3 regions of the Buttiauxella sp. BIGb0471 genome follow, and region 3 is predicted to be linked to each of the others. Evidence: predicted binding sites of a transcription regulator. Region 3 holds the regulator's gene; each other region holds the start of a gene.
What was found. Region 3 encodes LexA, which represses DNA repair genes until DNA is damaged. Its sites were predicted from a motif close to TNCTGTATGTACATACAGNA; they were not measured.
Positions count from the first base shown of each region.

Region 1 (10,246 bases), on a different contig from region 3:
ATGCTGGCAAATGTATAAAAAAGATTGCTCTCACCGCGCAGTAAACGGAAAGAGGTTTTATCAACACTGATGCTGTAGCCCACTAATGCCACGACACCGTAGGCCAGTGACAGCACCATGACTACCACGGCGGTCGCCAGTAAAAAGCGAACGCGAAGTGATAATGGTAAAATACGGCCGAAGAATTTCATGGTTAACGCAGATCGAGGCGGTAGCCCTGACCACGCACGGTGGTGATAGCTTCATGGGGATATTCAGCCAGAATTTTTTTACGCAAACGGCCCATTAATACATCAATGGTGTGGCTTTCGCGTAGTTCGGCATCAGGGTAAAGCTGGAGCATTAATGAATCTTTGCTGACCACTTTGCCATTGTTACGAATCAGCGTTTCCATGATGGTGTATTCAAAGGCGGTGAGCTTTATCTGGTTGTCGTTGATCAGCAACTCGCGGCGCGATAAATCGACCTGGAAAGGGGGCAGGGAAATAACCTGTGACGCCAGACCGCTGTTGCGGCGCATCAATACCTGCATACGAGCGACAACTTCTTCAAGATGAAACGGTTTAGTCACGTAATCATCAGCGCCCGCGCCCAGCACTTCGACTTTATCCTGCCAGCCTTCACGTGCAGTCAAAACCAGGATAGGCAAGGTGACATCATGGCTGCGCCAGCGACGGATAAGACTCAGGCCGTCTTCGTCAGGCAGGCCCAAATCCACAACGGCAATATCGGGAGTGTGTTCATTCAGGAAATAGTCGGCTTCTTTGGCATCTTCCGCTGCATCAACCTGATGACCAGCTTCACGCAACTGAACCTGGAGATGGTGGCGTAACAGGGCATTATCTTCCACAACGAGTACACGCATTCGATTTTCCCAGTAAATAGATGGCATTGATAGTTTAACGCTAATTATCAGCCAGGGGGCATAAACCGTGAGTAAACCAGGCGGGAATGTGAAAACGCCACCGCAGCGGGTGGCGTTCAGGTGTTACTTCAACTCGTCAACCATAGTGATGGCGCGGCCAATATAGTTAGCTGGCGTCATCTCTTTCAGACGAGTTTTCTCATCTTCTGGCAGCTCAAGACTATCGATAAACTGTTTCATGCCTTCAGCATCAACGCGCTTACCGCGAGTCAGCTCTTTCAGTTTCTCGTACGGCTTTTCAATTCCGTAACGGCGCATCACGGTTTGAATCGGCTCAGCCAGAACTTCCCAGTTGAGGTCCAGCTCCGCAAGCAGACGGTCACGGTTGACTTCCAGTTTGCTCACGCCTTTCAGTGTGGACTGGTAGGCAATCAGCGCATAGCCAATACCCACGCCCAGGTTACGCAGCACGGTGGAGTCAGTCAGGTCGCGCTGCCAGCGGGAAACAGGCAGTTTGCTCGCCAGATGTTGCAGCATCGCGTTAGACAGGCCCAGGTTGCCTTCGGAGTTTTCGAAGTCGATTGGGTTAACTTTATGCGGCATGGTAGAAGAACCGATCTCGCCTGCGATAGTTTTCTGCTTGAAGTGGTTCAGCGCGATGTAACCCCACACGTCCCGATCGAAATCGATAAGAATAGTGTTGAAGCGAGCGATGCAGTCAAACAGCTCAGCGATGTAATCGTGTGGTTCAATTTGCGTGGTGTACGGGTTCCACTGAATGCCCAGTGAAGTTACGAACTCTTCGCTGAACTGGTGCCAGTCAACTTCCGGATAAGCGACCATGTGGGCGTTATAGTTACCCACCGCGCCGTTGATTTTGCCCAGAATGTCTACTTTCTCTAGCTGACAGAACTGGCGCTCCATACGGTAAGCCACGTTTGCCATTTCTTTACCCATCGTTGATGGGGTGGCAGGCTGGCCGTGGGTACGGGAAAGCAGAGGAATATCACGGTACTGAACCGACAGATCTTTTACCGCGTCGATGACTTTGCGCCAGTACGGCAGCACCACGTCTTTACGTGCGGTTTGCAGCATCAGCGCATGAGACAAGTTGTTGATATCTTCAGAAGTACAGGCGAAGTGAATAAATTCATTCACCGCATGCAGGGCAGGAACCGCTGCCACTTTTTCTTTCAGGAAATATTCAACCGCTTTTACGTCGTGGTTGGTGGTGCGCTCAATGGTTTTAATGCGTGCAGCATCTTCTTCACTGAACTCAGCGACAATTTTATCAAGGTAATCGTTTGCGTTTGCGTCAAAAGCCGGAACTTCCTTGATCGCTGTGTGCGTGGCCAGTTTTTGTAGCCAACGTACTTCGACTTGTACGCGGAATTTCAGCAGACCAAATTCGCTGAAAATAGCGCGCAGAGCGCTGACTTTGTCGCCGTAACGTCCATCAATTGGGGAAACGGCGGTCAGTGAGGATAATTCCATAAGTTACAACTCCAGAGAGGTTAACATTGAGCAAGAATTTGTTTGGCCTGAGCACACAGGCGACTACGAGAAAACATTAACTGCAGGCGGCCACCGCCAACCTGGTGCCACAACACGGCGGCGCGGATACCGGCTAACAACGAGGCACGGACTTTGCTTTGCACCTGCGGGCTTTGCAGCACGGCAGGGGAGCCGGTGACCTGGATACGTGGGCCTAGCGGGCTAATTACATCAACATAAATCCCGGCCATAGCGCTAAGTAACGTTTCGGACTCAAGGTCAAAATGTTCCAACTGACGCTGCAAACCGGCGATGCTCGACCCGAGTTTATCCATCGCACCTTTATTGGCGTAAAGTTTACGCTCAAGGACCATCAGGCTTAAGGTATAACGCGTTAGTTCGGCGTTCAGACCCTGACGATTACTGGCGTTCAACACACCCAGCAAGGTTTCCAGGCCCAGTTTCAGGTTGGCTTCATTGCCACCGAAAACGTCCAGCGTGGAACCTGGATTTTGATCAATAACGCTATTTAACGAGACATGCAGCGCCTCGTTATCGCAATGCCCCTGATGCGCCAATTGCTGAACCAGACGAGCAGACTGGCAGATCCCTGCCAGCGCGATAGTGATGTCATAGTAATTTTTAGCCACCAGGTTATTCGTCCTTGTTTGCGATTAAACTTTATTTTATTCAGTTACGAGCGGCAGACGCTGCTCAATAACACCACCACCGAGGCACACTTCACCGAGGTAGAACACGGCAGACTGGCCAGGGGTGACGGCGGCAACTGGCTCTTCAAAACGCACTTCAATACGATCGGCATCCAGCGGCGTGATGGTGCAAGGAAGATCGGTCTGGCGATAACGTGTTTTCACCGTGCATTTCAGCGGTTCGGTCAACGTTTCGCGGTCAACCCAATGCAGTTGCTGAGCAATTAAGCCAACGGACATCAAACGTGGATGCTCACTACCTTGAGCCACAACCAGGATATTGTTTTCAACATCTTTATCGACCACATACCAAGGATCTTCGCTACCTTCTTTGGTGCCACCAATGCCCAGCCCTTTACGCTGGCCGAGTGTGTGGTACATCAACCCCTGGTGTTCACCAATGGTTTCGCCATCAACAGTAACGATGATACCCGGCTGTGCAGGCAGGTAGCGGCCCAGGAATTCGCGGAATTTGCGCTCGCCGATAAAGCAGATACCGGTGGAGTCTTTTTTCTTCGCGGTGATCAAATCTAACTCTTCGGCGATGCGGCGCACTTCCGGTTTTTCTAATTCACCAACCGGGAACAGGCTTTGCGCGATTTGCTCATGGCCGAGCGTGTAAAGGAAGTAGCTTTGATCTTTGTTATTGTCTAAACCACGCAGCAGGCGGCTTTTACCGTCCACGTCTTCGCGACGCACGTAGTGACCGGTTGCGATGTAATCAGCACCTAAATCTTCGGCGGCAAATTCGAGGAAGGCTTTAAATTTGATTTCTTTGTTGCACAGAATATCCGGGTTTGGCGTGCGTCCGGCTTTGTACTCTTCCAGGAAGTGTTCAAACACGTTATCCCAGTATTCTGCGGCAAAGTTTACGGTGTGCAGTTCAATGCCGAGCTTATCGCAGACGGCCTGTGCATCAGCTAAATCAGCCGCTGCGGTGCAATACTCCTCGCCATCGTCCTCTTCCCAGTTCTTCATGAACAGGCCTTCCACCTTGTAACCTTGTTGTTGCAACAGGTAAGCGGAAACGGAGGAATCGACACCGCCGGACATCCCGACGATCACTTTTTTCTGGCTGTTATCAGACATGGAGTAACTCACGACATTGAACTTAAAGGCGGCATATTCTATCACGCATCACCGGGCCTGGCACCCCTAACTCAACGGCCAGTTAAATGCACCGATCATGCTGAGCGGATAACGTTCAGCACGCTGATAGCAGCGGATACTTTCCGCCACTAATGGCGAGCGTAAATTACCTGCGTTAACAATTTGTTGCGCATCCAACCATAAGCAGCGATCGATGTCGCTATCATGCGGAGTAGTGGGGAGTTGCTCTTCAAGATCGATACAGAATAAGAAACGCAGGAACGGCGTGTTATCTGGCGCAATCCATTGGTGCAAGCGGATGAATGTTTGCGGCTGCGCGCAAATACCCGTTTCTTCATACAATTCACGTTGAGCGGCTTCAACCAGCGTTTCATCAGCTTCAAGATGGCCAGCAGGCTGATTCCATAAGGCTTTGCCATTGATTGTTTCTTCAACAACCAAAAATTTCCCCTGTGCCTGAACCACGCAGGCGACAGTAACGTGCGGTTTAAACATCGTTATTTTTCCTGTCTCAAATTCGTTAGTACGATCATTATAAAGTGATCTGGATCACATATTTTTCTGTGACCTATACTCTGTTGGATTTCAAAAATCCCACGAGGGCACCATCATGCAGCTTACCACGCGTATTATGCCGCAACAGAAACGTATCGCTTTAGTGGCTCACGATCCTTGTAAACCCGACCTGCTGAACTGGGCGGTTGATAACCAGACAACACTCAGCAACCACATTATTTACGCAACCGGCACTACCGGAAATCTCTTGCAGGTTCATACCCGTTTATCCGTACTGGCTTTGATGAGTGGCTCGATAGGGGGCGATCAACAGCTAGGGTATTTGATTGCTTCAGGTCAGATTGATGTGCTGGTTTTCTTCTGGGATCCGCTTAGTGCGGTGCCACATCACTCCGATGTAAAAGCCCTCATGCGGCTGGCAACGGCATGGAACATCCCTATTGCCAGCAACGCCTGTAGCGCCAATTTCTTGATTAACTCTTCTCTATTTGAGCAAGCGCTGGAAATCACCGTGCCTGATAGTGACGCGTTCCTCAGCAGTCGCGTTTCACACGTCACACAACACGGCGTCAATACTCAGAACCTTTTATAAGGTCTCTATCGGGATTTCGCGCCATTCGCCCGGTGCCAAATCGCTCAGTTCCAGTGTCCCCATTGCATAGCGAATCAGGCGTAGAGTTGGATAACCCACATGCGCCGTCATACGCCGTACCTGGCGGTTACGCCCTTCATACAAGGTGATTTTCAACCAGCTGGTAGGAATCGCCTTGCGTTCACGAATCGGCGGGTTACGCGCCCAAATCCATGCAGGCTCGTCAACCCGTTCAGCTTCTGCGGGCAGAGTAGGGCCATCGTTTAGGGTGACGCCGTTACGCAGAGATTCCAGCGCTTCTTCTGTTACTGCACCTTCAACCTGCACAAAATAGACTTTCCCGGTACGTTTGCCCGGCTGGGTGAGTTGCGCCTGTAAAGCGCCGTCATTGGTTAATACCAGCAGGCCTTCGCTGTCGCGATCCAGCCGGCCCGCCGCGTAAATTCCTTGTAACGGTATGTAATCTTTCAGCGTGCTGCGGCCAGATTCGTCGGTGAACTGCGGTAGCACATCGTAGGGTTTATTGAAGATAACCAGCCGCTTCGGTCCGCTATGCTGTGGTTTTTTGGCAGGTCGTTGCGTGCTGAATCGTTTAACTTGCTGGTTTCTAAAAGAAGTTTTATTCATAGTGTTTTCAGACGTTAGGTATTAACGCATTATAACGGAAATCACCAGTGATTGGCGCGGGCCTGATATTCAAGTAGTATTGACACGCACATTACAAATCATTAACAAAAAGAATCGCTCGAAGGAGAAGGTTAATGGAAAGCAAAGTAGTTGTTCCGGCGGAAGGTAAAAAGATCACCCTGCAAGATGGCAAACTGAATGTTCCTCACAACCCAATCATTCCTTTCATTGAAGGTGATGGTATCGGTGTGGACGTGACGCCAGCTATGATTAAAGTGGTTGATGCCGCCGTGCAGAAGGCCTACAAAGGCGAGCGGAAAATTTCCTGGATGGAAATCTATACCGGCGAAAAATCTACCCAACTTTATGGCCAGGACGTCTGGCTGCCAGAAGAAACTCTGGACCTGATTCGTGATTACCGTGTGGCAATTAAAGGCCCACTGACCACGCCAGTTGGCGGCGGTATTCGTTCCCTGAACGTTGCGCTGCGTCAGCAGCTTGACCTGTACGTGTGCCTGCGTCCGGTGCGTTACTACCAGGGCACGCCAAGCCCGGTTAAACACCCAGAGCTGACCAACATGGTTATCTTCCGTGAAAACTCAGAAGATATTTATGCGGGCATCGAGTGGAAGGCTGACAGCGCTGAAGCTGAAAAAGTCATCAAATTCCTGCGTGATGAAATGGGTGTAACGAAAATTCGTTTCCCAGAACATTGCGGTATCGGCATCAAGCCGTGCTCTGAAGAAGGCACCAAACGCCTGGTTCGTGCTGCCATCGAATACGCAATCACTAACGACCGTGATTCTGTGACCCTGGTTCACAAAGGCAACATCATGAAATTCACCGAAGGTGCTTTCAAAGACTGGGGCTACCAACTGGCGCGTGAAGAGTTCGGCGGCGAGCTGATCGATGGCGGCCCATGGGTGAAACTGAAGAATCCTAACACCGGCAAAGAAATCGTTGTTAAAGACGTGATCGCGGATGCGTTCCTGCAACAGATCCTGCTGCGTCCTGCTGAATATGACGTTATTGCTTGTATGAACCTGAACGGTGACTACATCTCCGACGCCCTGGCCGCTCAGGTTGGCGGTATCGGTATCGCACCAGGCGCTAACATCGGTGACGAATGTGCACTGTTCGAAGCGACCCACGGCACTGCACCAAAATATGCTGGCCAGGACAAAGTGAACCCAGGTTCTATTATTCTGTCCGCTGAGATGATGCTGCGTCATATGGAATGGTTCGAAGCGGCTGACTTAATTGTTAAAGGTATGGAAGGCGCGATTAACGCTAAAACCGTAACTTACGATTTCGAACGCCTGATGGAAGGCGCTAAGCTGCTGAAATGTTCAGAGTTTGGCGATGCAATGATCGAACATATGTAATTAGCGATTTCGCTAGTGATAAATGGGGAGCCAATGGCTCCCTTTTTTATGTTGTTTTTCTGAAATCGTGAGCAATTACCCTTTACCAAAACTCTGGACGTGGTTAATAGATGAATCGACCGAATTCAGGTTCAATCAAAGAGGATGTGGAATGGAAAATTACTCCAACAAAAGTGGTGATTCACAAGTTGTCAGTTTCCAGATTGATGCAAATTCGATGAAAGTCCGGTTCAAGAATAATCACGTGTATCTATACGATATCCGCCACCCAGGGCCAGAGCATCTGGAAAAAATGAAAGAACTGGCGCGTGCCGGATGGGGTTTGAACACTTATATAGAAAGCGAAGTCAAAAACGATTTCTCATCAAAAGTGTTTTAAATCGCAGTAACCGGTTTATGAGACGTGCAATTTTTACACAAAATACAGATTTTTCGCTCGTGACTGGTTGATTTTATAACAATAAGTTGAATTTTTAAGCGAACAGTTCGCAAGGAATTGCATCGTAGATCGAGTTTATGTACTATGCATTCCACGCCGACTTAGCTCAGTAGGTAGAGCAACTGACTTGTAATCAGTAGGTCACCAGTTCGATTCCGGTAGTCGGCACCATATTTAAGAAAACCACCTTTAAGGTGGTTTTTTTTCGTCTGTATGAAATCAAATTGAAGGAAGGCTAGCTTTCGATAGCGCTTCCTCAGTCGTGCGTTAAATCCAACCCTGCTGACTTGCAAGCCAGACAAGGATAGCGACGACAATTAAAACTACGGTTGTTTTTCTCATTGTTGTGCGACCTGTTGTTAGTCTTCGCAAACCAGCCAGAAATCCGCTTCATCAAACATCTCTTCAACCAGACGGTTGATTTTCTCTTTCTCATTTTTCGTGCAATCACTGTGAACCGCATTCATCTGCATGGGTTTCACTCTGACGTCAGCATCTGGAAAAATGGTCTGAACTCTTCGGGTAAGCTCGGCAAGGATTTTTTCATTTGCACCGGGAAGACCCGCTACATTTCGTTTGTCGTAAACCAGTTCTACGAACATTGATAAGTCTCTTTTAAGGCTGTGTTTATATACAGTAATAAATCTCGACATTCAAGGCAAGGGATGTTATTGAAAAAGAATGCTGGAGCTTTCACAGGTAGAGCTATTCTGCGGTACTGGCCGCAACAGACAACTCTGCTTTCCGCGCTTTTATTTGTTCCATGATGAGCTGGTAAGCAATGTAATACTTAAAGATGTTGCTCACGTATTGCACCGTTTCGTTACCTATACGTAGCTGCGCAATTCTTTCAACATTGTTAAACCAGATATTGGGGTCAAGGCCATTTTTGGTCGCTTCTTTACGTAACCGGGCAATTTTAGCCGGTCCCGCATTATAAGATGCGAAAGTGAATAGCATTTTGTTCATGTCACTCATGGGTTCATCAGCAAAATAACGGTCGCGCATGAAGCGGATGTATTTCACTCCTGCATTAATGTTCGGGTCGATTAAACTGATATCGCCTACCTTTAACTCTTTACCGGTGGTAGGAAGAACCTGCATTACGCCAATCGCGCCGCTTTTGCTTCGCACAGACTGATCGAGGCGTGACTCCTGGTAGCCTTGAGCTGCCATTAGTAACCAATCGACATTATATTGCGCACTATATTTGCGAAATATTTCAGTGACCTGATTAAATTTATTTATCTCTTCTTCCGAACGCGCATCTTTTACCCACTTCGTATTGCGTAAGTATTTATAAACCTGCTGATTCCCGAATGACGTGCCGATTTTGTGGTTAGCCGTGAATTTATCGAGCTGGGCTTTAAGCAAAGGGGAGTTTTTGCGCATAGCAAGGGCGATAGAACCGTCATCCCGCAGCGTAATATTTTCGTAAACCACTATGTTGGGGTAAATCTGTTTCCACAAGATTGCCAGGTATCTGTCCACCACGGTGTAGTCGGCGAGGTTCGCATTGACCATTTCCAGAATATCTTCGGGTTCAAAATTGCCGGGGGCTTTGATCACTATCGCGGGTGGAAGTTGTTTCTCGGTCAGGCTTTTATTAAGCGTAACAATACTCGAAATGTAGCTGGTGGAAGGATTAACAAACAGAGATTTACCAGACAGCGATTCTGCTGTTGTGAGTTCGGGAGCTTTGCCGCTGGCAATCACGACTTCACGGACATTTTTAGCTAAGGGATCGCTGAAATCGACTAACTTTTCGCGTTCTGGTGTAATCGTTAAATTGGCAGCAATGATATCGCCACGACCAGCAATTAGCTGTGGGATGAGCTGATCACGTGCGGTTGGAATAAAAAGGAGATGCGTTTTTTTCGAGGGTTTCAGGCCTTTATTGATTTGTTTATCAAACTGTTGCATCAACTCAACCATGATGCCGCGCTGCGTACCCCGGTTGTCAATAAAGTAGAAAGTTTTGCTGTAGGGAATTAAAACGCGTATCACGCGCCGCTCTTTCATCACATCATAATCACCCAGGACAGTGTTAACTTTGGTATCGAATTTCAACGGCTGTTCGTCGGTGGCTGCATGCGTCATCGGCAAAAACGGAGACATCAAGAGAAGTACCAACAACCAACGGGCCATCGCGACACCATCTACATATTCATCTGGCTACCGTGTAACTATAGCTCGCACACAGATGCTTTGATTAAAAAACACACACTCGTGTTCGAGGGTTGTGTAGAAGGGCGGCGGGGCGGCAATCCTTGATGAGAAAATTATTATTTGAAAATAATTCTTGCTTCCAAAGCGTAGGCATGAGTAAATGCGTCATCGGTTTGGAAGACAGACCTTATGAAAGCAGTTTTAGTAAAGCAGTCCTCAGTTCAAGCGCTATCAAGTCATCAGATACCCTTCTTCGTGAGTCTCCTCCTAAGTGCCTAAATAAGAAACGTTCTGCAATACAGACCACGTTCGCCATACTAAATGGCTGTAAAATAATGA
Region 1 is NZ_JANUEU010000002.1:577,119-587,364, forward strand. Features, by position in the region: gene phoQ (two-component system sensor histidine kinase PhoQ) at 1-191, opposite strand, end outside; gene phoP (two-component system response regulator PhoP) at 194-865, opposite strand; gene purB (adenylosuccinate lyase) at 989-2,359, opposite strand; gene hflD (high frequency lysogenization protein HflD) at 2,380-3,009, opposite strand; gene mnmA (tRNA 2-thiouridine(34) synthase MnmA) at 3,046-4,158, opposite strand; gene M2371_RS09245 (NUDIX hydrolase) at 4,225-4,674, opposite strand; gene M2371_RS09250 (methylglyoxal synthase) at 4,790-5,287, shown strand; gene rluE (23S rRNA pseudouridine(2457) synthase RluE) at 5,282-5,914, opposite strand; gene icd (NADP-dependent isocitrate dehydrogenase) at 6,049-7,299, shown strand; gene M2371_RS09265 (hypothetical protein) at 7,451-7,678, shown strand; tRNA gene M2371_RS09270 (tRNA-Thr) at 7,834-7,909, shown strand; gene M2371_RS09275 (DinI-like family protein) at 8,098-8,340, opposite strand; gene M2371_RS09280 (transporter substrate-binding domain-containing protein) at 8,444-9,886, opposite strand.
Region 1: M2371_RS09275 (DinI-like family protein) is a predicted target of LexA. The motif match lies at 8,358-8,377, and genes of this name have one in related genera.

Region 2 (10,246 bases), on a different contig from region 3:
TAAAGGCTTGTTCTTCTTCAGTCAGTTTTGGCTGCGGATAGTTGTGCAGCTTTTCCCAGTCAGGTTTACCGCGGAACAAATCACCTTCCCACCACGTTGTCCCCGCGTCGATAGCTTCTTTTTCAGTACGCGACATTGGCGGCATGACTTTGCGGAAGCTGCGGAATACCGGGGCGGAAATCAAAGATTTGCGAATCGGGGTGAAGACAAACGGCACCAGAATAATCGCCAGTGGAACCAGTACCCAGATAGACCAGATACCAGCAAAACCAAGCGCGGCTGTCCACGCCAGTAGAATTGCGCTACTGAGCAGCAAATTGACCTGGTGATAGAAAAGCACACCGAGGAGAACAACGGTTGCGACAATACTCAAAATCAACATAAAGGAAACTCCCTTGCTTGTAGGAGGTCTGACCACTTGGATGTATTGGTTTTAGTTCATGTGGTTTTTTTTAGCAATATATTCACAAAATAATTACAACTCAGCTCACATTGTTACCGCACAGAACAGCAAAAGCAGGAGGATATGGCGCTTCTCGCGCTATCCGGTAAACTGCTTGGGTTAATCAATCAAAAAATGCTGAAGGACATCCTCATGTACCAGGATCTTATTCGTAACGAATTGAATGAAGCGGCAGAAACGCTGGCTAACTTCCTGAAAGATGACGCTAACATTCACGCAATCCAGCGTGCAGCGGTGCTGTTGGCTGATAGCTTTAAAGCAGGCGGTAAAGTGCTTTCTTGCGGTAACGGTGGCTCACATTGCGATGCAATGCACTTTGCTGAAGAACTGACAGGTCGTTATCGCGAAAACCGTCCGGGCTACCCGGCGATTGCGATTTCTGACGTGAGCCATATCTCTTGCGTCGGCAATGATTTTGGTTACGACCACATTTTCTCTCGTTACGTTGAAGCGGTTGGCCGTGAAGGCGACGTGTTACTGGGCATCTCCACTTCGGGTAATTCCGGCAACGTCATCAAAGCGATTGAAGCCGCTCGCGCGAAAGGCATGAAAGTCATCACTCTGACCGGGAAAGACGGCGGCAAAATGGACGGTAGCGCCGATGTTGAAATTCGTGTGCCGCACTTTGGTTATGCTGACCGCATTCAGGAAATTCACATCAAAGTGATTCACATCCTGATCCAGCTTATCGAAAAAGAGATGGTTAAAGCTTAAGTTTTGCCTGAACTTGTATCCTCTCCCCCAAGGAGAGGATTAGGGTGAGGGTGGTTAAAAGTGGTGGGAGGTTAATATGTGCGAACTGCTCGGGATGAGCGCCAACGTACCAACGGATATTTGCTTTAGTTTTACCGGTTTGGTGCAGCGTGGCGGGGGAACGGGGCCGCATAAAGACGGCTGGGGCATTACCTTTTATGAAGGTAAGGGCTGTCGTACGTTCAAAGATCCGCAACCCAGCTTTAACTCACCCATCGCTAAATTAGTGCAGGATTACCCCATCAAATCTTGCTCTGTGGTCGCCCATATTCGCCAGGCGAACCGCGGAAAAGTCGCACTTGAAAATACGCACCCGTTTACCCGTGAACTGTGGGGGCGCAACTGGACTTATGCTCACAACGGGCAGCTTAAAGGCCATCGTGCATTGGATACCGGCCCGTTTCGCCCGATTGGTGAAACCGACAGCGAACAAGCATTTTGTTGGCTGCTGCATAAATTGACGCAACGTTATCCACGCACACCTGGCAATATGCAGGCGGTGTTTCGCTACATCACCGAGCTTGCGGTGCAATTACGTGAGAAGGGCGTGTTCAATATGTTGCTGTCCGATGGGCGTTACGTGATGGCGTTTTGTTCCACCAATTTATACTGGATTACCCGACGGGCACCGTTTGGTGTGGCAAAACTGTTGGACCAGGATGTGGAAATTGATTTTCAGGAAGAGACCACACTGAACGATGTGGTCACTGTCATTGCGACACAACCCCTGACCGGAAATGAAACCTGGCACAAAATTGCGCCAGGTTCGTCAGAATTATTTTGTCTCGGAGAGCGTGTAGTTTGACGCCAGTTGCGGTTGTGTCGTTGGCACAACCGGCTTACTAATCACATAATTACCGCTGATGACCGAAACGCCCGGCGGTTGATGATTCGCCATGAAGTAGTCGTAACCCGGCTTCAGTTGTTTCCAGAAATTGATGTAGTAAGAGTACTTGTGGCGTTGCATGTTCGCGTCTGTCATCCGGAACGGATAGATACTGACTTGTACACTTGGCTGGCCAAATACCAACGCGCCGGTCACAAACTGGAAAATCTCATCAATGTTGGTGTCAGTCATGGCATAGCAGCCAACAGACACGCAAGCACCGTGAATCATCAAATACTGGCCTTGATAACCGTGTTGGCGATCAAACTCGTTCGGGAAGCCAATATTAATGGCTTTATAGAAACGGCTATCGGGTTTTAGCTGGCTACGGGTCACATTGTAGAAGCCTTCAGGACTCTTAAAATCACCCTGACGCTGTTTGGGACCTAACCCACCGGAATAGTTACAGATGCTATAGCTGTCGAGCAGTTGGAACTTTTCGCCCATCTTGACATATAGCTCTAGCGTGCGCTCTTCCTTAAATATTTGAATATAAACAGGAGAGCCCATGAGTTGTTGCTTGAATTCTTTGCTGACAGGCGTGGTTGACGAATTGCTGCTTAACAAGCTGGCAAACGAAAAGCACGGGATCAGAAGCATCGCAATAACGAGTGCGATCTTACGCATACTGCTTTATTCCTTGATAAAACTTATACCGAATGCCAGGACGGCAAAATAGGGACCCGAAATCAGATTACTCTGGATTAGGAGCGCTCACATTATCATCGTTATGATTTTTCGCAAGCCCAAAGCAGGGGATGCAAAGTTATAAATTTGGACTTTATACAATACTTTTGGAAAGGGAAAGGATTAGCTTTTTGCGTAACAGCTCCCATAGCTGCATATCTGTGTGTTGTTTTGTGCCCCTTCCAGCCTCTAATGATGCTAAAATCCCCGCCGAATGTTGACCTGCGGATATGAACGGAAACTATCCATAAGTCAGTTGTCCCGGTTGTCCGGGCGGCTTATACCTCCCTCTCGCAATAGTGAATGGATGCGTTTCCTGTTTTCACCGCTTTATGTGTCGCATCGGTTGAACGTTAATTCAACCCATCCGTTGTCGGCTACAGTTTTTTGTCGGTATGTTTAAGCCAATTTTAAACGTGATAACCTTATGATAAAAATCAAAAAAGGTCTGGATTTGCCTATTGCCGGTTTGCCGGAACAGCAAATCCATGACGGCGCAGCGATACCTTTCGTGGCCTTGCTCGGTGAAGAGTATGTCGGCATGCGTCCCTCCATGCTGGTGCAGGAAGGCGACAAGGTATTGAAAGGCCAGCCTCTCTTCGAAGATAAAAAGAACCCAGGCGTTCTCTTTACCGCTCCTGCGAGTGGAACGGTATCAGCGATTAATCGTGGTGAGCGTCGAGTACTGCAATCTCTGGTTATTGAAGTCCAGGGTGATGAGCAGGTTGTTTTTGAGCGTTTTGCTCCTGAAAGCCTTGCCAAACTGCCGCGTGAAACCGTCCAGGCGCAATTGCTGTCGTCTGGTTTATGGACTGCGCTGCGTACACGCCCGTTTAGCAAAACACCGCAACCTGCAACAGTTCCAGCCGCCATTTTTGTTACTGCCATTGATACCAACCCGCTGGCAGCGGACCCGCAGCCCATTATTCGCGCTCACCGCGAAATGTTTGATGCAGGCTTAACCGTATTGTCCCGACTGACCGATGGCAAAGTCCATGTCTGTCAGGCAGGCGGCGGTAAGCTGGGCGGTCATCCTGCTGGGCAGGTGACATTTAATGAATTCGCAGGCCCGCATCCGGCAGGGTTAGTGGGTACACACATTCATTTCCTGGAGCCGGTCAGCCTGCAAAAAATGGTCTGGCATCTTAATTACCAGGATGTCATCGCCATCGGCAAATTGTTCGTGGAAGGCGATTTGTGGACCGATCGTATTATCGCGCTTGCCGGGCCACAGGTGAAAAAGCCACGTCTGATTCGCACACGCCTTGGTGCTTCACTGGAAGTGCTGACGGCGGGTGAACTTGCTGAAGGTGAAAACCGCATTATTTCAGGCTCTGTTTTAAGCGGAACTATCGGGGCGGGGCCGCGCGCCTGGCTGGGGCGTTTCCATCTGCAAGTTACGGTTCTGAAAGAAGGCCGTGAAAAAGAGCTGTTTGGATGGGTGATGCCTGGTGCCGATAAATATTCGATTACCCGCACCACTGTTGGCCACTTCCTGAAACGCAAACTGTTTAGCTTCTCGACAGATACCAATGGCGGGGAACGTTCAATGGTGCCCATTGGCAACTATGAGCGTGTTATGCCGCTGGATATTCTGCCAACGATGCTGTTGCGTGATTTGCTGGCAGGAGATACAGACAGCGCACAGGCGCTGGGGTGTCTTGAGCTGGATGAAGAAGATTTGGCGCTTTGTACCTATGTGTGCCCGGGTAAATATGAGTACGGCCCGGTACTACGCGAGGTATTAACCCGCATCGAGCAGGAAGGATAAGTCATGGGCTTGAAGCATTTATTTGAAAAACTAGAGCCGCACTTCACGCAAGGCGGAAAGCTAGAAAAGTACTACCCGCTCTTTGAAGCGACGGCGACACTGTTTTATACACCCGGTATCGTTACGCCTGGCGCTTCCCACGTTCGTGATGCAATCGATCTGAAACGCATGATGATCCTGGTGTGGTTTGCGGTGTTCCCGGCCATGTTTTGGGGTATGTACAACGTCGGGCTACAAACGATTCCGGCCCTGAACAAAATGTACGGCGCGGAACAACTCCAGCAGGTGATTTCATCTGACTGGCATTATGTTGTCGCGCAGTGGCTGGGGGTGAACTTCACGCCGGATGCTGGCTGGTTAAGCATGATGACCCTTGGGGCCGTGTTCTTCCTACCAATTTACATCACGGTATTCCTGGTAGGTGGTTTCTGGGAAGTGCTGTTTGCCATCATCCGTAAACATGAAGTTAACGAAGGTTTCTTCGTGACCTCCATCCTGTTTGCGCTGGTGGTTCCACCGACGTTACCTCTCTGGCAAGCGGCATTGGGGATTAGTTTCGGTGTGGTCATTGCTAAAGAGATCTTTGGTGGAACTGGCCGTAACTTCCTGAACCCAGCACTGGCGGGCCGTGCATTCCTGTTCTTCGCTTATCCAGCGCAAATCTCCGGTGACCTGGTGTGGACCGCGGCTGACGGTTTCTCTGGGGCAACTCCACTTTCGCAGTGGTCTCATGGCGGCGGCGAAGCCTTAGTGAATGTTGTCACAGGCCAACCTGTCACCTGGATGGATGCTTTCCTCGGTAACATTCCGGGTTCCATTGGTGAAGTTTCCACGCTGATGATCCTGATTGGTGGCGCGATAATCCTGTTTGGCCGCGTCGCTTCCTGGCGCATCGTCGCGGGTGTTCTGCTTGGCATGATTGCCACTGCCACTTTGTTTAACTTCATTGGTTCTGAAACCAACCCGCTATTTGCGATGCCGTGGTACTGGCATCTCGTGCTGGGTGGTTTTGCTTTCGGCATGATGTTCATGGCAACCGACCCGGTTTCAGCCTCGTTTACCAATAAAGGTAAATGGTGGTATGGGGCGCTTATCGGTGTGATGTGTGTCCTGATTCGAGTTGTAAACCCGGCCTATCCAGAAGGGATGATGCTGGCGATCTTGTTCGCCAACCTCTTTGCACCGCTGTTCGATTATCTGGTGGTGCAAGCCAATATCAAGCGGAGGAAGTCGCGTGGCTGAAGTAAAAAGTAACGATAGCATTGGCAGAACGCTGCTGGTGGTGCTGGTGCTTTGCCTGGTGTGTTCCGTTGTGGTGGCTGGCTCTGCTGTGGGGCTGAAAGCTCGCCAGCAGGAGCAAAAAGCGCTCGATAAGCAGCGTAACATCCTGGATGTTGCTGGCTTAGCAACGCCAAAAATGACCGGCGAAGATGTCAAAACAATCTACGAATCACGTATTACACCGCGTTTGCTCGATCTGAAAAGTGGTGAGCTGCTGGATAAAGACTCGTCTAAATTTGACCAGGCTGCGGCGCTACGTGACCCTGAACAAAGCGTCACGCTCTCTTCAAGCGAAGACCGTGCCGGGATAAAACATCGCAGCAATATCGTTGAAATTTATCTGGTGCGTGATGAGCAAAACAAAGTGAAGGAAGTCGTGTTGCCAGTTTATGGCAAAGGCTTGTGGTCGATGATGTATGCCTTTGTTTCGCTTCAAACTGATGGCCGGACGGTGAAAGGTATCACTTATTACGACCAGGGCGAAACACCAGGGTTGGGTGGTGAAGTTGAAAATCCGAACTGGCGTGCGCAATGGATTGGCAAGAAATTGTTGGATGACAACGGTCAGCCTGCGCTACGCGTGGTGAAAGGCGGAGCGCGTCAGGGCGATGAATATAGTGTGGATGGTTTGTCTGGCGCGACGCTGACGGCAAACGGGGTACAACATACTTTTGATTTCTGGATGGGTGAACTTGGTTTTGGTCCTTTCCTGAAACAAGTACGTGAAGGAGCGCTCAATAATGGCTGATATTTCAGACATGAAAGAGGTCAAACGGGTTCTGGTTAGTCCTCTGGTGGATAACAACCCAATTGCCTTGCAAATACTCGGTGTCTGTTCGGCGCTGGCGGTCACGACTAAGCTGGAAACGGCATTCGTAATGACCATCGCGGTAACAGTGGTGACGGCATTCTCTAGCATGTTCATCTCAATGATCCGTAACCTGATCCCTAACAGTGTGCGAATCATTGTTCAGATGGCGATCATTGCTTCGTTAGTTATCGTCGTGGATCAGATCCTGCGTGCTTATGCTTACGAGATCTCCAAACAGCTTTCCGTCTTCGTCGGCCTGATCATCACTAACTGTATCGTGATGGGACGTGCTGAAGCCTATGCCATGAAGTCACCGCCGCTGGCGAGCTTTATGGATGGTATTGGCAACGGTCTGGGCTATGGCGTGATTCTGTTGCTGGTTGGCTTCCTGCGTGAGCTTATCGGCAGCGGTAAACTCTTTGGTATCACGGTGCTGGAAACGGTTCAGAACGGTGGCTGGTATCAGCCAAACGGGATGTTCCTGTTAGCGCCGAGTGCGTTCTTTATTATCGGCCTGCTGATTTGGGCCTTGCGTACGCTTAAGCCTGCTCAGCAGGAAAAGGACTAACTGACTATGGAACATATGATTAGTCTGTTTGTGCGCGCAGTGTTTATTGAAAACATGGCGCTCGCGTTCTTCCTTGGTATGTGTACCTTCCTTGCAGTTTCCAAAAAGGTCTCCACTGCATTTGGATTGGGTATCGCAGTGACCGTGGTGTTAGGGATTGCCGTACCTGCGAACAACCTGGTTTATAACCTGGTGCTTCGTGACGGCGCACTGGTTGAAGGCGTTGATCTCAGCTTCCTCAACTTCATCACCTTTATCGGTGTGATTGCGGCATTAGTTCAGATTCTTGAGATGATCCTCGATCGTTTCTTCCCGGCACTTTATAACGCGTTGGGTATCTTCCTGCCGCTCATTACCGTTAACTGCGCTATCTTCGGTGGCGTGTCGTTTATGGTGCAGCGTGATTACAGCTTCGGTGAATCCATTGTCTACGGCGTGGGCTCCGGAGTGGGCTGGATGCTGGCCATTGTTGCGATGGCGGGGATCCGCGAAAAGATGAAATATGCCAATGTGCCCGCAGGATTGCGTGGCTTAGGAATTACCTTTATCACCACTGGATTGATGGCGCTGGGCTTTATGTCATTCTCCGGTGTGCAGCTATAAGGGCATAAACGTATGGAAATTATTCTTGGCGTGGTGATGTTCACGCTAATTGTTTTGGCTCTGGCGTTGTTGATTTTGTTTGCCAAGTCAAAGCTTGTTAACTCCGGCGATGTGCTGATTGAGATTAACAACGAAGCAGACAAACAGTTCCATGCTCCGGCTGGCGATAAGCTGCTGAATACGCTTTCAAACCAAGGGATTTTCATCTCTTCGGCTTGTGGTGGCGGCGGTTCATGTGGGCAATGCCGTGTGACCATTAAAGAGGGGGGCGGTGATATTCTGCCGACCGAGCTTTCGCACATCACCAAGCGTGAAGCGAAAGAAGGTTGCCGTCTAGCGTGTCAGGTCGCTGTGAAGCAGGACATGAAAATTGAGCTGCCGGAAGAAATATTCGGCGTGAAAAAGTGGGAGTGTGAAGTTATCTCTAACGATAACAAAGCGACTTTCATCAAAGAGCTTAAGCTGCGTATTCCTGATGGCGAAGTTGTGCCTTTCCGTGCCGGTGGGTATATCCAGATTGAAAGCCCGCCTCATGAAGTTAATTATCAGGACTTCGATGTTCCACAGGAATATCGCGGTGACTGGGATAAGTTTAACCTTTTCCGTTTCAAATCTGTGGTGAAAGAGCCGTGTGTCCGCGCTTACTCGATGGCGAACTACCCGGATGAAGCAGGCATCATCATGCTGAACGTACGTATTGCTACGCCACCGCCGAATGTACCAGATGCTCCTCCAGGCATAATGTCCTCGTACATCTGGTCGCTGAAAGCGGGCGATAAAGTGACAATTTCCGGGCCGTTCGGTGAGTTCTTTGCCAAGGAAACGGATGCGGAAATGGTGTTTATTGGCGGTGGGGCCGGTATGGCGCCAATGCGTTCACACATCTTCGATCAGCTCAAACGCCTTCATAGCACCCGCAAAATCAGCTTCTGGTACGGCGCTCGTTCTCTGCGTGAAATGTTCTACGAAGATGAGTTTGAAAAACTGGCGCAGGAAAACCCGAACTTTACCTTCAATGTGGCGCTTTCTGATCCGCAACCAGAAGATAACTGGACGGGCTACACTGGCTTCATCCACAACGTATTACTGGAAAACTATCTTCGTAGCCATCCAGCTCCAGAAGACTGCGAATTCTATATGTGTGGGCCGCCAATGATGAATGCTGCGGTTATCAAAATGCTCAAAGACCTGGGTGTCGAGGATGAGAACATCATGCTTGATGACTTCGGCGGCTGACGGGAGCCATTATGCTGACAGTATTTTTAGCCACCTTTACCATTTTTATTCTGGTGATTTTCGGCATGTCGCTGGGCGTTATCGTAAAGCGTAAAACGCTTCAGGGTAGCTGTGGTGGTATTGCCGCGCTAGGCATGGAGAAAGTCTGCAATTGCCCTGAACCTTGCGATGCACGTAAGAAACGAATCGCAAAAGCGGAGCGGCAGGCAAAACTTCAGCAAAACCGCATCCTTTAAGCCTTGTGAAACCTCCTGCATCTGCGGGAGGTTTTCTTTCTGTCTTTCCTCAATCATAGTTTAACTGTATACTTATCCAGTATCAAAACTGGTGTGAAAAAGTATGCGTAAAATCATTCATGTTGATATGGACTGCTTTTTTGCAGCCGTTGAGATGCGTGATAACCCGAGCTTGCGGGATATTCCATTGGCTATCGGTGGCAGTGCGCAGCGACGCGGGGTTATCAGCACAGCAAATTATCCAGCGCGTAAATTTGGCGTGCACAGCGCAATGTCGACCGCCATGGCACTCAAATTGTGCCCGCATCTGACACTTTTACCTGGGCGCTTTGACGCATATAAAGAAGCCTCCAACCATATCCGCGAAATATTTAGCCGCTACACCACGCTTATTGAACCTCTGTCTCTGGATGAAGCATATCTGGATGTGACCGCAAGCATGAACTGCCACGGTTCGGCTACTCTCATGGCGAAAGAAATTCGTCAGACCATTTCAGATGAACTTAATCTCACTGCTTCAGCGGGGATCGCTCCGGTCAAATTTCTCGCGAAAATAGCGTCAGACCTTAATAAGCCCGACGGGCAATACGTCATCACTCCAGAAGAAATTCCTGCATTTTTGCAAACTTTGCCGCTTGGCAAAATTCCAGGCGTTGGCAAAGTGACTGCGGGAAAACTGGAAAGCCTGGGCTTGCGGACGTGTGCCGATGTGCAGAAAACGGATTTAGCGTCTTTGCTCAAACGCTTTGGTAAGTTCGGGCGGATACTTTGGGAGCGAAGCCAGGGTATTGATGAGCGCGAAATTAACAATGAACGTCAGCGCAAATCGGTAGGTGTTGAGAAAACATTGGCCGAAGACATTCATTATTGGCAGGAGTGTGAAGCCATCATTGAACAACTTTATGCTGAACTTGAGCGACGTCTGAAAAAGGTGAAACCAGATTTATTGAT
Region 2 is NZ_JANUEU010000005.1:47,546-57,791, forward strand. Features, by position in the region: gene fadE (acyl-CoA dehydrogenase FadE) at 1-382, opposite strand, end outside; gene lpcA (D-sedoheptulose 7-phosphate isomerase) at 596-1,177, shown strand; gene M2371_RS16120 (class II glutamine amidotransferase) at 1,254-2,021, shown strand; gene dpaA (peptidoglycan meso-diaminopimelic acid protein amidase) at 1,992-2,729, opposite strand; gene M2371_RS16130 (Na(+)-translocating NADH-quinone reductase subunit A) at 3,217-4,560, shown strand; gene M2371_RS16135 (NADH:ubiquinone reductase (Na(+)-transporting) subunit B) at 4,564-5,802, shown strand; gene M2371_RS16140 (Na(+)-translocating NADH-quinone reductase subunit C) at 5,795-6,589, shown strand; gene M2371_RS16145 (NADH:ubiquinone reductase (Na(+)-transporting) subunit D) at 6,582-7,220, shown strand; gene nqrE (NADH:ubiquinone reductase (Na(+)-transporting) subunit E) at 7,227-7,823, shown strand; gene nqrF (NADH:ubiquinone reductase (Na(+)-transporting) subunit F) at 7,836-9,059, shown strand; gene nqrM ((Na+)-NQR maturation NqrM) at 9,071-9,295, shown strand; gene dinB (DNA polymerase IV) at 9,399-10,246, shown strand, end outside.
Region 2: dinB (DNA polymerase IV) is a predicted target of LexA. The motif match lies at 9,358-9,377, and genes of this name have one in related genera.

Region 3 (10,246 bases):
TATGGGGAAAACTAAGAATGTTTAACCTAACGGCTTAATCTTGAACATTGTTAAACCAGGTATTTTTCTGCCAGTGGCGACGCCAGATCCAGCCCAGCGACAAACCTCTTAGCGCAAGGAATACAGCTAACGAAAGCCACAACCCGTGGTTGCCTAAATACGGTACGGTAAACATCGACAGGCCAAAGCCCAACGCCGCGACAGCCATGCTATTGCGCATTTCAGTCCCTCGAGTTGCGCCAATAAACATGCCATCGAGCAAATAGCACCACACGCCGACAACGGGTAAAATTATCTGCCAATACAAATAGATATCCGCTTGCCGTTGCAGCTCAGCAATTGAGGTCAAAAGGGAAACAATTTGCTCACCCAATAAGGCATAAACGGCGGCGAATACCAGTGCGACTAAACCGGCCTGTCGACATGCAGCTCCCCAGACTTCGAGTAATTGCCCCCGATTTCTAGCCCCGTAAGCCTGCCCGGAATGTGCCTCAACGGCATAGGCAAAACCATCGAGCGCGTAAGCGGTGAAGGTCAGCAACGTCATTAGTACCGCATTCACCGCGACGATTTCGCTACCCAAACGCGCTCCAAAGATGGTCACGGAGGCAAAACAGATCTGTAATAACAGCGAGCGGAGCATGATGTCGCGGTTAAGCGCCAACAAACGCCGAACATTACCGCGCCACGCCTGTTTAAGCATTTCACCACTGATTCCACGCAGGCCCATGACCTTTTTCACCATTAGCAAGCCGATGATAAATGTGGCGTATTCAGCCGTGACGGTAGCGAGTGCTGCCCCCTGAACATTCATATGCAGCCCCATCACCAGCCACACGTCGAGCACAATATTCAGAACGTTACCGACCACTAACAAAATAACCGGCGCACGTGCGTATTGAACGCCCAGCAACCAGCCGAGCAAGACCAAATTAGCCAGGGAGGCCGGGGCACTTAGCCAACGAATCTCAAGAAAACGTCGCGCCTGAAAGAGCACGTCCTGATTACCGCCGACAATACGCAGAGCCAGCGAGATTAGTGGTTCGCGCAGCAAGACAATGGCAATACCCGCTCCGAGTGCCAGCAATAAAGGCTGAACCAGTGCGCGAGCTAAAGCGGAGGGGTTGTTTGCGCCAAAGGCCTGGGCGGTTAAGCCGGTGGTACTCATGCGCAGAAACAGCAATAACATAAACAGGAAGCTGGTAGCCGTCGCTCCAATCGCGACACCACCGAGATAAACAGGACTATCCAGATGACCAATAACAGCCGTATCGACAAGGCCAAGCAGCGGGACGGTAATGTTGGAGAAAATCATGGGTAAAGCGAGGCGCCAGAGCGCACGATCCGCTGTGGAGAATAATTGCATGACCTCTCCTGAAGGAGATCAAAGAGAATTAAGACAGTGATGCGTACTTAAATACGCATCACCTAAAGAGATTTTACAGCCAGTCGCCGTTGCGAATAACCCCAACAGCCAGCCCTTCAATCGAGAAGTTATGCTCACGCAGGTCAACCACTATCGGCTCGAATTCGCTGTTTTCTGGCAGCAGGTGAACGGTATTCCCTTGCTGTTTCAAACGTTTAACGGTGACTTCATCATCAATGCGCGCAACAACAACCTGGCCGTTACGCACATCCTGAGTTTTATGCACCGCCAGTAAATCACCGTCCATAATACCGATGTCTTTCATAGACATCCCGCTGACGCGCAGCAGGAAGTCGGCATTCGGTTTGAACAATGAAGGATCTACCTGGTAATGGCCTTCGATATGCTGCTGCGCAAGGAGTGGTTCACCCGCAGCGACGCGCCCAACCAGCGGGATACCGGTGATCTCTTCCACCAGCAAACGAATGCCACGCGAAGCGCCGGAAACAATCTCAATCACGCCTTTACGGGCGAGAGCTTTTAAATGTTCTTCCGCAGCGTTCGGAGAACGGAACCCCAGACGTTGAGCAATCTCGGCACGTGTCGGTGGCATGCCGGTCTGGCTGATATGATCCCGAATAAGATCAAACACCTCTTGCTGCCTGGTAGTTAACGCTTTCATTCCGCCCCCTGGGTGTTTATACAGTTATGCTGTGAGTATATACAGTTAAAGGCGAATTTGGAACCACAAATTGAGCAAAAAACCAGGCACTTAACTATTCTGGAAAGACTATCGCAAATGCTGCCAAAGCAGCGTGACCCAGGTAATTACTGCAAGGATAATGGCGATTAATACGGCGGCTGAGCCCATATCTTTCGCTCGCCCGGAAAGCTCGTGATAGTCAGTACCAACACGGTCAACGAGGGCCTCAATAGCGCTATTGAGGATTTCGACAATCATCACCAACACGACTGAACCAATCAGTAAAATACGGGTAATAGGGTCAACATCTAACCAGCAGGCAATAGCAATGGCGATGACAGCCGAAACGCCCTCCTGGCGGAAAGCAGCTTCGTTGATCCAGGCCGCTTTTAGCCCTTTCCATGAATAGCCTGCAGCTTTGATAATACGGGTAAGTCCAGTGGTACTACTCGCCATTTTGGGCAACCTTTTCAAATTATTTGCATCAATGCTTGTCAAAATTATAACGCCACAGAAATCTGGGTCAGATTCTGATATTCTTGCGGCGAATTTGCATCATTAACCTGAGGCTTTACATCGTTTATGTCAGGCTGGCCAAGAATCTACTACAAATTACTTAATTTACCATTAGGCGTTCTGGTAAAGAGCAAGTCTATTCCGGCAGATCCACAAGCCGAACTGGGCTTAGATCCCACACGTCCAATAATGTACGTGCTGCCCTATAACTCAAAGGCGGACTTATTAACGCTGCGCGCTCAATGCCTCGCGCATAACTTGCCCGACCCTCTCGAGCCGTTAGAAATCGACGGAGCGGTGCTGCCGCGCTATGTCTTTATCCATGGTGGGCCGCGTGTATTCACTTATTACACGCCAAAAGAAGAGTCGATCAAGCTGTTCCATGATTACCTCGATTTGCACCGTAGCAATCCCAATCTGGATGTGCAGATGGTGCCTGTTTCGGTCATGTTTGGCCGTTCACCGGGGCGCGAAAAAGGCGAAGTGAATCCGCCATTAAGAATGCTCAACGGCATTCAGAAATTCTTCGCCGTCTCCTGGCTTGGCCGCGACAGCTTTGTGCGTTTTTCCGCACCGGTTTCGCTGCGCCAGATGGCAACCGATCACGGCACAGATAAAAAAATCGCTCAGAAACTGGCGCGCGTGGCACGTATGCACTTCGCTCGCCAGCGTTTAGCGACTGTTGGCCCGCGTCTGCCGGTGCGTCAGGATCTGTTTAACAAACTTCTGGCATCAAAAGCTATCGCTCGCGCGGTAGAAGACGAAGCGCGTAGCAAGAAAATCTCCCATGAAAAAGCACAGCAAAATGCTGTCGCGCTGATGGAAGAGATTGCCGCCAACTTCTCTTATGAAGCCGTTCGTTTGACCGACCGCGTGTTAGGTCTGACGTGGAACCGTTTGTACCAGGGCATTAACGTTCACAACGCTGAGCGTGTGCGCCAACTGGCTCATGACGGCCATGAGATTGTCTATGTGCCCTGCCACCGCAGCCACATGGACTACATGCTGCTGTCTTACGTGCTTTATCACCAGGGGCTAGTTCCTCCGCACATCGCGGCGGGTATCAACCTGAATTTCTGGCCAGCAGGCCCGATTTTCCGTCGCCTGGGCGCGTTCTTTATTCGCCGTACCTTTAAAGGCAGCAAACTCTATTCCACCGTGTTCCGTGAATATCTTGGCGAGCTGTTTAGCCGTGGCTATTCCGTTGAATATTTTGTGGAAGGTGGGCGTTCCCGTACCGGGCGTTTGCTTGACCCGAAAACCGGCACGCTGTCGATGACCATTCAGGCCATGCTGCGCGGCGGTACTCGTCCAATTACATTGGTGCCGATTTACATTGGCTACGAGCATGTAATGGAAGTGGGGACTTACGCCAAAGAACTGCGTGGAGCGACCAAAGAGAAAGAGAGCTTTATGCAGATGGTGCGCGGGCTGAGCAAGCTGCGTAACCTCGGCCAGGGCTATGTGAACTTCGGCGAACCGATGCCGTTGATGACATTCCTCAATCAGCGCGTTCCTGAATGGCGTGATTCAATCGACCCAATCGAAGCGATTCGCCCGGCGTGGCTGACGCCAACGGTCAATGAAATTGCTGCCGAGCTGATGGTGCGTATCAACAATGCAGGGGCGGCGAATGCCATGAACCTGTGCTGTACCGCATTACTTGCGTCGCGTCAGCGTTCACTTACTCGTGAACAATTGACCGAGCAGCTCAACTGCTACCTGAGCCTGTTGCGTAATGTGCCGTATTCACCAGATGCGACCACACCAGACCAGCCAGCAGAAGCGCTGATTGAACACGCGTTGCAAATGAACAAGTTTGAAGTAGAGAAAGATACTATCGGTGACATCATCATTCTGCCGCGTGAGCAGGCGGTACTGATGACTTATTACCGTAACAACATTTTGCATATGTTGGTGTTGCCTTCTCTGCTGGCCGCGATTATCACGCAGCATCGCCACATTTCACGCGGAGAGCTTCTGCGTCAGGTCGAATTACTCTACCCGATGCTGAAAGCTGAGCTTTTCCTGCGCTGGGAGAAGGCACAGCTTGTCAGTGAAATGGATGCGCTGCTCAATGAGATGGTTCGTCAGGAACTGATTACTCTTGCGGGTGATGAAGTGCTGATTAACCCGGCTCGTTCACGCACTATGCAGCTTCTGGCTGCGGGTGTTCGTGAAACGCTGCAGCGTTACGCGATTACTTTCTGGCTGTTGAGCGCTAATCCGTCCATCAACCGCGGGACACTGGAACGCGAAAGCCGCACCGTTGCCCAGCGCTTGTCTGTTTTGCATGGTATTAACGCGCCGGAGTTCTTTGATAAAGCCGTGTTCACCTCGCTGGTGTTAACCCTGCGTGATGAAGGCTATATCAGCGATACCGGAGATGCGGAGCCAACCGAAACCATGAAGGTCTACCAGATGCTGGCAGAGCTGATCATGCCGGATGTGCGTTTGACGATTGAAAGTGCGACGTCGCAGGCTGCGACTGAGTAATGCCCTCACCCTAACCCTCTCCCACAGGAGAGGGGATTGCCCGGTTTTCTCCTTCTCCTTTGGGGAGAAGGCCGGGATGAGGGACATGTTTTAGAAGTGCAGGTAACTCAGCACCAGACCAATAAACAACACCAGCCCAACGTAGTTATTATTCAGGAATGCACGGAAACAGGCGTCGCGATCGCGGTTCGCAGTCAGACGTTGCTGATGGATAAATAGCGCGCCCGCCAGTGCAATCGACCAGTAAAACGCCCCACCCAACCCGTTCAGCCAACCAATCACTGCCAGCAGTACCATCACTGTAATCTGCAAAATGCCGATGATCAGATTGTCATAGCGCCCGAACAGTATCGCCGTGGATTTAATGCCAATTTTTAAATCATCATCGCGATCGACCATCGCGTATTGCGTGTCGTAAGCCACGGCCCAGCAGATATTGGTCAAAAACATCAGCCAGCAACTCAGCGGTACAGATTCACTCACCGCAGCAAATGCCATTGGAATTGACCAGCCGAATGCCGCACCTAACACCACCTGCGGCAGGTGGGTATAGCGTTTCATAAACGGGTAAACCCAGGCCAATGCCAGCCCCGCTACCGATAACAAAATTGTCATGGTATTGAGTGTCAGCACCAGTAAAAACGACAACAGAACCAACACGGCAAATAAGATGCGTGCCTCTTTCTCGCTGACTGCCCCACTCGGCAGGGGCCGGTGCGCCGTGCGTTTAACATGCCCATCAAATTTACGATCGGCGTAGTCGTTTACCACGCAGCCCGCAGCTCGCATCATCCAGACACCAGCGATGAACACACATAAAATGGTCAGCGGCGGCACACCCGGTGTCGCTAACCACAACGCCCATAACGTGGGCCATAGCAATAAAAGCGAGCCAATCGGCTTATCAAGCCGCATCAGGCGCTGATAGGCCTGCCATTTGCCCTGTTTCAGACTCCACTCCATTATTTTTCCTCTACATACAGCGGGGATGCGGGGAGGAACAGCTCGGTCAGCACTAATGGTTTTCCGGCTAATCTCAGGCGGGAACGACGCCCCCACAGCTCCTCATTGCGGCCAATCTCAATGAAATCCCTTGTCAGGGAAGATGCACTAAACAGGTAACGCCCAAGAGGTGTGGTTCCGAGTTGCTGCAATTCAAGCTCTGGCCCCTCGAGGGTAGATTCAGGAACGATGGTTCGCCCTAAAAGCCAGGGTTCATCATCGCCGCAGAGCATGATTTCACGCAACCAGTAACGTTTAGCTTCAGGCAGCAAATCAGCTTCAGGAATATCGGCACGCGAATCGAAAAAACCTTCACGCACAATACGCACGCTGACACGCGAGCAATATTGTTCAAAGCGCTTGGTCATTGAATCTTCAAGCAACAACCAGTCAAGAAGCGATGCACTCAGCCCCTCGGGGATCGTCGCCTCAAAGCGTAAGGCGCGCAGTGGCGAAAGCGCGTCAGACATGTGAATTTCTCCGAAACAAAACCGAAAATCATTGTAACGCAGAATAGGTATAGCGGGGCAGGAAAAGCACAACAAGCGTTTAACAACGCCGAGTCAGCTCGAAGGATGACGAAGAAAAAAAGGTGCGCTCAATGAGCGCACCAAACCTCAAACATCAGCACTGCGGGGAGACGGTCACCCCTTGCCTTTTACACTGCTGATAAAAGTTTTACGGGCAGTCGTCGATCCCAGGCGTTCAGCTTCGTCGAGCAGTTTCAGGGCTTTGTCTACATCGCCTTTCGCTACGGCATCTTTGATTGCCTGGTTGAAGTACGTTTCTGTGTCACTTAGCACTGGCTCAGATTTCTTGGCTGGCGCGGGTGCAGCCACTGGTGCAGCAACGGCTGCCGGGGCAACGTAGGTTGTGGCTGGTGCTGCGGTATTACCCACAGTAACCGGGCCTGGGCCTGATGAACCAAATAACGGTCCAACCAGAATGCTGGAGTTTGAAGAGGTTTTGACTTTCACTTTCAAGAGACCGTCGGTGGTATGGCGGGCAATAGGGTCTGGAATATCCGGTACCGCGTTACCCGTGCCTTTTGCGTAGGCTTTCGCCGGGTCGAGCATTTTGGTGGTTTGCTGTGTGTCTTTGTTGGTGGTGAACACTAACAAATAGAGTTTTTGCTGCCCCAATGCTGGGGTCAATTTAATCGTCCCTTCCAGGCGATCGGCGGACATCACGCCCGGTTCCTGATAGGTAAAGTAGCTCGACGGGAAATAGGCAGCCGGCGTCAAGTTCTGGTCAAGAACCAGTACGTTCGGCGCAAATACCGCGTTTTTACTGATTTCACTAGTGAGCGTAATGGTCAATTCGCCAATATTTGCAGGCACACTATAAGCCGCAACTGGGCCAGTAATATCACCTGCGCTTAGGCTCTGACCACTGGTAGCCAGTGTTGTGGTTAATGTTTTTGATTGATCGACGGGCGTCCACTGTAGCTGTTGTAACGCTGAACTCGGCACTGCTGGCGCCGCAGAAATGTCTTGTGGAACGATATTCACATCAGCCAGGCTCACTGCGGGAATGCTGGCGAGCAGCCCTGCGGAAAGGCAGAGTGCGAGGAGACTTTTTTTCATTTTCATTGTTATAAACCTCGAATGGAAAGTCGGTGGAAAGTTGGCCAGGCAATAGCCCTTTCCACCTGAAACAAGCATTGGCATACAAGGGTAATAACAAGGGGTTCAGTGGCGAACCCCTTATCACTTCTTACTTTAAGCTACTGCTGTGTTACCACCAGATTTCCATCTGGGCACCGAAGGAGAACTCGTCGTTGTCGCCACGGCTGGTAGAGAACGTACCGTTGCCGGTAGAATCAGCGATAGCAAAGCGAGTTGAGTCGCCGTTGGCATCTTTAGCGTAACCCCATTTCTCATCCCACTTCGCGTAGGTTGCGAAGACACGCAGTGCCGGACGGGACCAGATGCTGTCGCCTGCCTGCCATTGTTGTGCCAGGGTAATTTTGTATTGACCATTATGATCGCCAGTTTCCTGGGATTTCACGTTGTCGTAGCCCACTTCCAGCAGGGTACTCATGATAGGCGTCCATTTGAACATTGGACGAACACCGATGGTGTACCATTCAGTCCCCTGGTTATCATCCATATCCAGGTTCTGATACATACCGACGTACATCAGATCCCAGCGGTCAGCCAGAGTAATCGCACCGTGATCGATAACACGAATCATGCTGCCATCGTTGTTCAGAGAACCGCCCTGCGCCTGACCTTTACCTTGCGAGGTCATGGAGTCAGTTGCGTACTGAACGACAAATTTGTTGTAGCCTTTCATCATGCTTTGGGTGTGTTCGATTGTCCCCATCCAGCCATCTTTAGATGCGCCAGGTTGCAGGTAATAATCGTCAGGAATGTTAGTGTGACCGTAATCAACACCCAGTTCTAAAGTACCGCCTGGGTTGGTTTCGATCCCCGCCCAACGCACGTCAAATACATCGTTTGGTACTTTATTGCTGTAGTTACGAGAACCATCAGCATTGAAATCATTGAATGCAGCCGAGCCGCCTGATTCAGAAGAACGAGTCGCTGCGAAGGACAGTTTACCCACGCCGACGTCAATGTTTTCCAGACCCGCACCAGGACCAGAAATATCCCAGTAGTAGAAGTCGATCATGTGTACGTCATGACGTTGATAGAAACGCTTACCGGCCCACATGTTGGCGCCTGGCAGTGCATCAATCAGGTTTTTACCCTGCACGTTTGCTTCACGGAATGCCGGGCTGGTTGCTTCCCAGTCATTATCCTGAGCAACGGAGTACGCCACGTTAGTATCGAAATAGAAGCTCTTGTCGCCTTCTTTCCACACTTCCTGGCCCAGTTTTAATTCCGCATAGGTTTCACATTCGTTACCAAGACGGTATTTAGATTGAGCACCAGTTGCCTGGAAACATTCCTGTGTGCCACCACTGCCGGTCCAGCCGATACCAGAACGGGCATAACCGTGGAAATCCACTGCCATTGCCTGAACAGACATAACGCCTGCTGCTACGGCGACTGCCAGTGGGAGTTTGCGCAGAGTAATCATCGTTCTATCTCCTGAGATCATTGCTTTTCTTTTTTATGGGAATGCTTAAACACCTGGCTCTTGATGCAGCCGACGACAAGCAGTGCCATCTTCACGGAACAGATGGCAGCGCTCTGGCGGCAAGCCAATAGCGAATGTGGCACCCTCTTTTACCAACACCACGTCATTCTGGCGGTACACCAGGTTCTGACGGATGGCGGGGATTTGGATATGAATCTGAGTTTCATGGCCGAGCTGCTCGACAACCTGAACTTCACCTTCAAGGGTCACGTCAGCGATGTCGCTTGGCAGCAGATGTTCCGGGCGAATCCCCAGAGACATGTTGGCGCCGACCTGAACTTCTTTGCTTTCAACCGGCAGCCAGACTTGCTGGCGGTTCGGTAATTCAACCTGCACTTGATCGATAGCCGTGGCGGTGACTTTCACCGGCAGGAAGTTCATTTTTGGCGAGCCAATAAAGCCCGCAACAAAACGGTCAGCCGGGTAGTGATACAGCTCGAGCGGTTTGCCGACCTGCGCGACACGCCCGGCGTCCAGTACCACAATTTTGTCGGCAAGCGTCATCGCTTCGACCTGGTCGTGGGTGACGTAAATCATGGTGCGCCCGAGGCGCTTATGCAGCCGGGAAATCTCAATGCGCATCTGCACACGGAGTGCCGCATCAAGGTTTGAAAGAGGTTCATCAAGCAGGAATACACGCGGTTCAGCCACCAGCGTACGGCCAATAGCTACGCGCTGACGTTGCCCACCAGAAAGTGCTTTCGGGCGACGTTCTAATAAATGCCCCAGTTGCAAAGTTTCTGAAACCTGGGTGACACGCTGATTGATATCACTTTTCTTCGCGCCCGCGAGCTTCAACCCGAAGGACATGTTTTCAGCAACAGAAAGATGGGGATAAAGAGCATAAGACTGGAACACCATACCGACGCCGCGTTCAGCGGGCGGAATGTCATTCATACGGGTATCGCCGATAAACAAATCACCGCTGGTGATGGTTTCCAGCCCCGCAATCATGCGCAACAAAGTGGATTTACCGCAGCCTGACGGTCCAACAAAAACCACGAACTCACCTTCCTGAATGTTCAGGTTGATATCTTTCGATACCACCACGTCAC
Region 3 is NZ_JANUEU010000010.1:34,932-45,177, forward strand. Features, by position in the region: gene dinF (MATE family efflux transporter DinF) at 35-1,366, opposite strand; gene lexA (transcriptional repressor LexA) at 1,440-2,048, opposite strand; gene M2371_RS20945 (diacylglycerol kinase) at 2,157-2,525, opposite strand; gene plsB (glycerol-3-phosphate 1-O-acyltransferase PlsB) at 2,652-5,081, shown strand; gene ubiA (4-hydroxybenzoate octaprenyltransferase) at 5,172-6,044, opposite strand; gene ubiC (chorismate lyase) at 6,044-6,553, opposite strand; gene malM (maltose operon protein MalM) at 6,728-7,675, opposite strand; gene M2371_RS20970 (maltoporin) at 7,821-9,131, opposite strand; gene malK (maltose/maltodextrin ABC transporter ATP-binding protein MalK) at 9,177-10,246, opposite strand, start outside.